DNA from 4 places in the Lysinibacillus sp. 1 U-2021 genome. Region 1 is predicted to be linked to each of the others. Evidence: riboswitches for the same ligand, from Rfam matches in the RefSeq annotation. Region 1 holds a riboswitch; each other region holds the start of a gene.
The links. Region 1 has a riboswitch for S-adenosylmethionine ahead of QH639_RS02830 (bifunctional homocysteine S-methyltransferase/methylenetetrahydrofolate reductase). Riboswitches for the same ligand answer to the same signal wherever they lie in the genome.
Positions count from the first base shown of each region.

Region 2: it holds a riboswitch for S-adenosylmethionine, as region 1 does, so the genes downstream of both, QH639_RS06090 (cyclase family protein) here and QH639_RS02830 (bifunctional homocysteine S-methyltransferase/methylenetetrahydrofolate reductase) in region 1, are expected to answer to the same signal.
Region 3: it holds a riboswitch for S-adenosylmethionine, as region 1 does, so the genes downstream of both, QH639_RS14200 (YezD family protein) here and QH639_RS02830 (bifunctional homocysteine S-methyltransferase/methylenetetrahydrofolate reductase) in region 1, are expected to answer to the same signal.
Region 4: it holds a riboswitch for S-adenosylmethionine, as region 1 does, so the genes downstream of both, QH639_RS00400 (methionine ABC transporter ATP-binding protein) here and QH639_RS02830 (bifunctional homocysteine S-methyltransferase/methylenetetrahydrofolate reductase) in region 1, are expected to answer to the same signal.

Region 1 is NZ_CP123966.1:533,975-536,175, forward strand. Features, by position in the region: gene QH639_RS02830 (bifunctional homocysteine S-methyltransferase/methylenetetrahydrofolate reductase) at 1-850, opposite strand, end outside; SAM riboswitch class I at 940-1,040, opposite strand; gene QH639_RS02835 (protoporphyrinogen oxidase) at 1,140-2,201, opposite strand, start outside.
Region 2 is NZ_CP123966.1:1,152,323-1,154,523, reverse strand. Features, by position in the region: gene QH639_RS06095 (DedA family protein) at 1-298, shown strand, start outside; gene QH639_RS06090 (cyclase family protein) at 329-1,066, opposite strand; SAM riboswitch class I at 1,158-1,263, opposite strand; gene QH639_RS06085 (YuzC family spore coat inner layer protein) at 1,345-1,749, opposite strand; gene QH639_RS06080 (helix-turn-helix domain-containing protein) at 1,867-2,201, opposite strand, start outside.
Region 3 is NZ_CP123966.1:2,756,378-2,758,578, forward strand. Features, by position in the region: gene QH639_RS14195 (DUF418 domain-containing protein) at 1-1,025, shown strand, start outside; SAM riboswitch class I at 1,196-1,291, shown strand; gene QH639_RS14200 (YezD family protein) at 1,362-1,517, shown strand; gene QH639_RS14205 (flavin reductase family protein) at 1,608-2,093, opposite strand.
Region 4 is NZ_CP123966.1:83,742-85,942, forward strand. Features, by position in the region: gene QH639_RS00390 (toprim domain-containing protein) at 1-277, shown strand, start outside; gene QH639_RS00395 (thioredoxin family protein) at 292-603, shown strand; SAM riboswitch class I at 660-763, shown strand; gene QH639_RS00400 (methionine ABC transporter ATP-binding protein) at 846-1,874, shown strand; gene QH639_RS00405 (methionine ABC transporter permease) at 1,864-2,201, shown strand, end outside.

The sequences.
Region 1 (2,201 bases):
CTTCTAAATACTTCTTTGCTGCTGCAATATGTTTGGGTGTTGTACCACAGCAGCCCCCTATTAAACGTACACCTTGATCACGCAATTCAACAGCCGCTCGACCAAAATAATCAGCTTCTGATTCATAAACGACACGCCCATCCTCTAAGTCCAGAAGTGATGCATTTGGATAGGCCGACATAAATGCCTTATTAGGAAGTTCTACACCTTCAAATGCTAGAATAGTATGGTGTGGACCTAGTCGACAATTGACACCAACAATATCAGCACCTAGGGCTTCAAGCTCATGGAGAGCATTATTTAAAGACATCCCATTTTGTAGAACACCGGGCTCATGCATAGAAACTTGTGCAATAATCGGCAATTTTGTTTTTTCTCGTAGCATCTTTAAGGTTGCTGTTAATTCTTCAAAATCATAATAAGTTTCAAGTAAAAGGCCATCTGGATTCCCTGCAAGTAAGACGCTTGCTTGTTCTTCAATAGTCGCTAATATTTCATCCAAGGTTGCATCACTTTTACGAATTCCCCGAATACCACCAATTGTTCCTAAAACAAATTGACCGCCATCAGCCGCTGCTCGTTTTGCGATGGTGATAGCAGCTTCATTAAATTGTTGGACTTTTGATTCTAATCCATAGCGAGCTAATTTAATGGCATTTGCACCGTACGTATTCGTTTGAATGATGTCAGCACCAGCTGCAATATATTCTCTATGAATCTTTTCAATTAACTCGGGTCTCTGAACATTCATTTCCTCATGGCAATACTCCAATCCATAGCCATATAGCACTGTGCCTATTGCACCGTCTGCCGTCAATACATGCGTTTTTAACCTTTCAAGCAATCCCATAAAATTAGCCTCTCTTCCTATGTCTCTATATAATAAAAAGCCTTCTTTCATAAAAAAAGAAGGCTTTAACGATTCATCATTGTTGTTCCTTCTCATCTTCGACTCAACGGTCTTCTGGATTTAGCACCTGACAATAAAGTTGGTTGCTGAAGCTTCAATGGGCCAGTCCCTCTGCTTCTCTTGATAAGAATTAAGTATGAATTTTTTAAATAATTAAAAGAATCATATCGTTTACTGACGAATGAGTCAAGACTATTTCACATAACAAAGTTTTTTTTCACTTAAAATCTTAGAAATTGGCAAGTTCATTTGCAAGCTCTTCGCCAATTTTTTTCCCGTTTTGAATACAAGCACCAATACCTACGCCAAAATATGAGCACCCTGCAATCGATAAATTAGGATAGTTCTCATGTAATTCTTGTAGTAGTCCTTGTAATGCTTCACGATGCGCTAAATCATATTTAGGCATTTGATCAATCCACTTTGTTACATTCACAACAGTTGGCTGCTCCTCTATTCCTAGGCTCTTTCTCACATCTTCTAAAGCAACTGCTGCCAATTCTTCATCAGTCATGGCACGTAGTTGCTCATAGGCTGGATTGATGCTCTTATAAAAGAGTCGCACAAGTAATTTATTTTCTTTCGATGTATGCTTCCATTTACGACTAGTCCAAGTTGCTGCATTACAAGTAACGTCTGAATTATGGGAAACAATATAGCCCGTTCCATCTGCTGGCAATTTAGCGTCTGGCACATCAAAACCTAAATAGATAGTAATTGCTGACGCTGTCGTAAATTGGTTAAAATAGCGGTTTAAAGATTCATCCTGTAGCAGATTTTGGACAGAATCATTCGGTAATGCTAAAACGACATAATCTGACTCAATAATTTCACCATTAGCTAAAGAAATTGTGTAGTTCTTATCTTGTTTTTGAACATTTAGTGTAGTAACACCCTTGATAATTTCTACATCGGATAAGGTTTGTTCAAGTCGATTAATTAAAGAAGATAAACCATTTTTAAAGGATATAAATTTTTTGTTCGCTGCTTTAACAAATTGCTCACGATTCGCATCAAAGCCTTTAATAATACTTCCAAAATCATTCTTATAATCAATTAAATACGGTAAAGTAGAGCCAATAGAAAGCTGATGTAAATCTCCCGAATAAACACCTGCAAGGACTGGTGCAATTTGGTTTTTCACCAGTTCCTCTCCTAAATAGTAAGTTAAAAATTCACCGATAGAACTTTCCTTTGTGAAGCCATTGTTTGGCAATGTTAAATCCTTCAACGCTTCTTTTTTTCCCTGCTCGGAAATAAGTGTACTTTCCTCTAAGGATGCTACACTCAT
Region 2 (2,201 bases), 620 kb from region 1:
GTTTACAAAAATAGGACCTACCCTATTATTAATTGGCTATTTTATTCCAGGGGTACGCCATTTGACAGCTTATATTGCGGCTATTAATAATTATCCTTATAGAAAGTTTGCTCTTTTTGCCTATACAGGGGCATTTATTTGGACGTTCACATTTATATCATTAGGAAAGATGCTTGGAGAGAAATGGCGATTTGTTGGATACTATTTAACCCATTACAGTATCTATCTTATTCTTTTATTTATTATAGGGATGCTCATTGCTTATTTTTTATTTAAAAAAAGAAATGGACAAAAATAAAAGTCGGTATACGCTATACCGACTTTTATGTTATGGCAAAATAGCAAAAGATCGCACAGGGAAGCCAGATGCTTTTTCTGGCTTAGGTACGATATTGAAGATGATAGCGCCTTTCGCAGGTAGCTTGTCCAAATTCGTCATTAGCTCAATTTGATAGGTGTCTTGGTCAAGCACAAAATATTCGCCATCTAGCTTGCCATTTTTACGAAAATCAGCAGCAGAGTCCGTATCGAATGTTTCATGACCAATTGCGCTTACCTTGCGTTCTTGTAGTAAAAACTGTAAAGCTTCTAAACCCCAGCCAGGGATATGGTTATGTCCATCTGCATCCTTATTACTGAAAGCCTCTTTATCTGGCCAGCGCTTACTCCAATCTGTACGTAATGCTACAAATGTTCCTGCTTCAATTTCTCCATGCTTGTCCTCAAAATCAAGAATATCTTGAACACTTAATGAAAAATCATGGTTGCTCGCAGCCTCCTGTGATTTATCAATAACAACAAGGGGGAGAACAAGCTCTTTTAGTTCTAATTCTTCTAAGTAGCGAGTATCTCGCACAAAATGAATGGGTGGGTCGATATGTGTGCCATATTGACCAGGGAACGTGAATTGTTGAGCGAAGAAACCATCCTTATGAGAAAATAACGTTTCAAATTTAGCGTCCTCAAACATAAAAAAATGTGGAGAATTAGGGCCGAATGTATGTGTTAAATCAACCCACTGTTTCGATTTTAGTAATTGCAATGCTTGCAAAAGTTCATTAGACATCGATTTCCCTGCTTTCTGTAAAAAATAGTGGTAAATAAAAAGGAGTCCCCTAATAGAAGAGGACTCCTGCTTGAAACAACGGTAGTTCTTCTTCTCATCTTCAAGGCTGATCATTTTGCCAATTGGAATTAGCACCATACTGTTAGCTGGTTGCTGAGACTTCGTCGGGCCAATCCCTCCGTCTCTCTTGATAAGAAAAGTAATATAAGAATTTTCAGAAATAACAATACAAACACTTTAGCATAGTTTTTTATAGTTTACAAGTTCACTGGGAATTTTCACCAATTCAAATTCAAGGTGACTCCACAACAATCATTATCAATCAGACGTATTCTAAAACTGTCTGGTGTATAGTTCGTTTCAAATTTCATCGTAATACCTGTTGATGTGATTAATTTTTCAACCTCTGTTTTATTTGAAAGTTGAGCAGCATTCATTAAATCATGTGCGAATTGTTGGGAGCTATCTATTTTATCCGTAAGTAATTGGGCTTGCTGCATCATCGCCTTTATCCGTGTTGCTGAAGCTTTTAATTTGTGTGTATCGACAGGTGGAAAAGGATTATTGGTCGGCATTGCTAAATGTTGCGAAAAGGGTCTAATGGCAAAATGATTAGCGATAGGCGATGTTGGATAATGATAGGGATGCACAAAATACGGATAAGGATTGTAATACAAGGTCATTCCTCCTATCCTATAACTGATATCCTATCTTATGTAGCCAAACTACATTCGGTGTTATTTTGCGGTGCAATGTTTGTCCTCCTCACCATTTAAAAAGGAAGCTAAAGTAAGCTTTTTTTAGCCAAGTACATTCAAGACATCATCAATTTTTTTACTATGTGATAAAATGCCATAATTCATCCATGTTAAAAAGTCTACTTCATAGACACAGCTGCTTTTAACGGCAGCTAGGTTTTTCCAAGTAGGAGTTTTTAAAATAGCACGTTCCTCATTTTCATAAATGGAATGTTGCTTATCAAATGTAATAAATAAATGATCCGCATCTAATTGCAACAATTGATCAAATGTCAGTTGTGCTTTACGTTGATTGTGCGGAATACTCCATACTAGTGAATGTGGCATTAAACCTAAGTCACGATATAAAATGGGGCCCGTATAGCCACATTCAGGAC
Region 3 (2,201 bases), 2.2 Mb from region 1:
TGTTCATTGTCAATTTTGGCGTCATAACAGGTTCTACAACGAATGGTTCAACATGGTTAATGGCCTTCCAACATCTTTTCGAGGGACGTGCTTCGGCCGTATTTGTCATGCTAGCAGGAATAGGGACAGCCTTAATGACTCGTCAGGCTAGAGAGAGTAAGGACCCAATCCTTCTTCGTCAAAATCGACTTACTTTGTGGAAGAGGGCGCTTTTGTTATTTACGATAGGGATTATATTATATGCAATCGGCTGGACAGGAGATATCTTACATTATTATGGCGTGTATATGTTTGTTGCTGCTTGTTTGATTGCCCAATCCAAGAAAATGATGATCTTCATAATTGGTGCCATCCTTATCCTTTCACAATGGCTTCAAATTCAATTTAGTTACCTTGCTGGTTGGCATCCAACATATGTGCTACTAGAGTATCTTGATTTTTGGACACCAGCTGGATTTATAAGAAATTTGATGTTTAATGGCTATCATCCACTATTCCCCTGGATTTGCTTCTTTCTGATAGGGATGGTAATGGGCACATTAGATTTAACAAATCATACATTAAGAAAAAACTTACTGGTGATAGGCTTATTGCTAGTCATCGTGACTGAGACTTGTTCAACGTTATTCATTAAGATGACAACCATTCATTTATTAGATGTAGAGAGTGCATTGTATTTATTTGATACAGGACCGATTCCACCGAATATGATGTATGTCCTCTCTAATTCGGCTTCGGCTATTGTTATCATTGTTGGCTCCATCTATCTTGTAGAGACATGTAAAAATAAAGTTATTCAATCTTTCATATTAACTGGACAAATGTCTTTAACGCATTATGTTGGCCATGTTGTTATAGGCATTGGAATACTAATTATTTGCCAAAAGCTGGAGAACCAAACACTTGCTTTTTCCATGCTGTATGCCTGCTGTTATTTTTTAGGATGTGTCGTGGTTTCTGTATGGTGGAGGACTAAACATCATCGAGGCCCACTTGAATTCATGATGAGGAAATGGAGCTTGTAATAAATTAATGGATTGCCATCTATTTCTCACTGACTAGGCATAAAATACTTTAGGTATAGGGAGTCTTTTAATCTAAACGACATATTGCATAGTATTCAACTAGGTTTTCTAATATTTTGTATTGACATTCCTATAGCAGAATTATAGAATTATTTTCAAGAAACGCAGTACTCTTATCAAGAGAGGTGGAGGGACTTGGCCCAATGAAGCCTCGGCAACCGAACAACAGGTGCCAAATCCAACAGATGGTGTCTGAGAGATAGGAGGGGCTATCAATCAGTTTGATGCGTTGGCCTCTTTATGAACAATAAGGATAAAAAAGAAGGGGTGTATCGTATGGCTCAGTCAGTAAAAGTAGATGATAAGAAACTAGAGGCAATTGCGAAGGCGATTCAAAATCTTGAATTTGGTGAAGTGCATATTACGATTCAAGATGGTGTGATTGTGCAAATTAATAGGCTTGAAAAGCAGAGATTTCCGCAGAAAAAATAACAATGATTTCAGTAGAACTTATGTCAAACGGCCACCTATAAGCATGAAGGATTTCCTGTGCTTACAAGTGGCCCTTTTTTTGTGTAAAGGCTAGCTATAAAAGCTTTTTGGTATGGGACCGATATGACGGCGATGATAAAGCAAAGGCTCTTTTTGAGCATTTGTAATGTCTACGACCTGCCCAATAAAAATGGTATGGTCGCCAGCATCGATTTGCTGAAATGTTTTACATTGTAAATTAGCTGCTGTATCATGTAAAATCGGTAGTCCTAAAGAGGAAGTTGACCATTTTGCTTGTGCAAAGCGATCAGGGATTTTACTGGCAAATAGTGTACATAAATGCTCTTGATCACTCGCTAAAATATTGACCGCAAAATTTGGCGCAGTCGTGAAATAAGGATGGAGCTGAGATTTTTTATCGAGTGACCACAAAATAAGGAGCGGGTCGATTGAAACAGATGCAAAGGAATTGACGGTTAAGCCAATCGGTTTTGTGTCATGACATGTCGTGACAACTGTTACGCCTGTAGGATAATTACCTAATGCCAATTTAAAAGCAGCTACTAAATCTGTCATTCAAATCACCTCTTTATGAAATTAGTGAACGGAGTTTGTAGGTAAACGAAACTTTTTTTCATATCCTACTAGTAACTCCTTTTCTTGAGTAAATTTTAAACTAATCAA
Region 4 (2,201 bases), 450 kb from region 1:
GAATGAGAATGTTACAATACTATGTACGAATGGTACAATTGGTGTGCATCAATTAGAAGAACTACTGGATCCCTATGAGGGCTGTGAGCTATTTACTTTTTTTGATGCAGATACTTCTGGCGATAAGCTACGTGCATTAATGGACAGACATTATCCAGAAGCTGAGCATCTGCGCACAATGCCAACATATAAGGAAGTAGAAACGACACCAAGAAAAGTGCTAGCGATGATTTTACTGCGAGCACATTTTTCAATCCATAATGAATATATTTTGTAAGGTTGCGTGAGTAAATGGAAGAATGGTCAACAGAGCAGTGGGAAGCGGCTAAACAGTCAGGAGACAAAACTGCATTTTATTTATATACACCGATGTGTGGAACATGTGCAGTGGCATCTAAAATGATGTCCATTATTGAACAATTACTGCCACAGCTACAAATTGGTAAAGCAAATATCAACTTTTTGGAACACATTGCTTATGAGCATCAAATTGAAAGTGTTCCATGTCTACTCATCAGTGATGGCGGAAAAGTGACAGAAAAGATTTATGCTTTTCAATCCGTACCATTTTTATATGAATTGTTAAAAAAATCAATTGACTGAACTTTACTAGCGTGGTAAAGTATCAAATATATTACTAAAACATTAAATATATCGAACTCTTATGAAGAGTGGCGGAGGGAAGTGCCCTATGAAGCCCGGCAACCATCACAATGTGAAAAGGTGCCAAATCACCCAAAGATTTTTCTTTGAAAGATGAGAGAACGGTTTAACGTATTATACGTGACCCCTTCTACTTGTCTGTGAGTGAAGGGGTTTTCTATATGAGAAAAGGAGTATTCGCTATGATCCAGCTTCAAAATATTACAAAGAAATACAAAACAGCAAATGGCGAATTAACGGCAGTCAAAGACGTCAACCTTACTATTAATAAAGGTGAAATTTTTGGCATTATTGGCTATAGTGGTGCTGGTAAAAGTACCATGATTCGTTTATTAAACGGTTTAGAGAAACCGACAGCAGGAACAGTAACGGTGAACAATCAAGAATTTTCATCGATAAAAGGGCAAAAGCTTAGAGCGGCTAGACAAAAGGTAAGTATGATTTTCCAGCATTTCAATTTACTTTGGTCTAGAACAGTTGCCGAAAATATTGCATTCCCTTTAGAAATCGCAGGCTTCCCAAAGGCTCAACGTGAAGCACGTGTGAAGGAATTAATTGCCCTTGTAGGCTTAGAAGGGCGCGATAAGGCATATCCATCCCAGCTTTCTGGTGGACAAAAGCAGCGTGTAGGAATTGCACGTGCATTAGCGAATAATCCAGAGGTTTTACTATGTGATGAGGCGACATCGGCACTCGATCCTGAAACAACGGATGCTATTCTTGATTTACTCGTTGATATAAATGAACGCTTAGGCTTAACTATCGTCCTGATTACCCACGAAATGCATGTCATTCGCAAAATTTGTCATCGTGTAGCAGTGATGGAGGCAGGCGAAATTGTGGAACGTGGTGAGGTATTGCAAGTCTTCCAAGCCCCACAGGCGGCTATTACTAAGAAGTTTGTATCTCAAATTACAGACACTAAGGAAACACAGGATACGGTAGCACAAATTAAAACAAACTATCCAACTGGACAACTTGTCAAACTTATTTTTGTTGGTGAAAAAACAGAACAGCCAGTCATCTCACATCTTGTGAAACAATTTGATGTAGAAGTAAGTATTGTTCACGGAAATATTTCACAAACAAAAAATGGTGCATATGGTACATTGATTGTGCAAATTGATGGCTCTCAGAAAAACGTCACTGAAGCCCTTCGTTATTTAAATACAGTGGAAGTACAGACGGAGGTGATTGAAAATGCTAACTAATCTCTTTCCGAATGTAGACTGGGAAAATATGTGGCAAGCTACGTATGAAACTTTATACATGACAGCTATATCAACGGTTGTGACATTTATTCTTGGGTTAGTCATTGGTATTGTTCTATTTTTAACTAGTCCCAATCAGTTATGGGCAAATAAAATCGTTAACTTTTTAACGGGATCACTCGTTAATATTTTCCGTTCCATTCCATTTATCGTATTAATTATTTTATTAATTCCATTTACGAAGTTGTTACTAGGTACAATTCGTGGTGCCAATGCGGCGTTACCTGCTTTAATTATCGGTGCAGCACCGTTTTATGCTCGTATGGT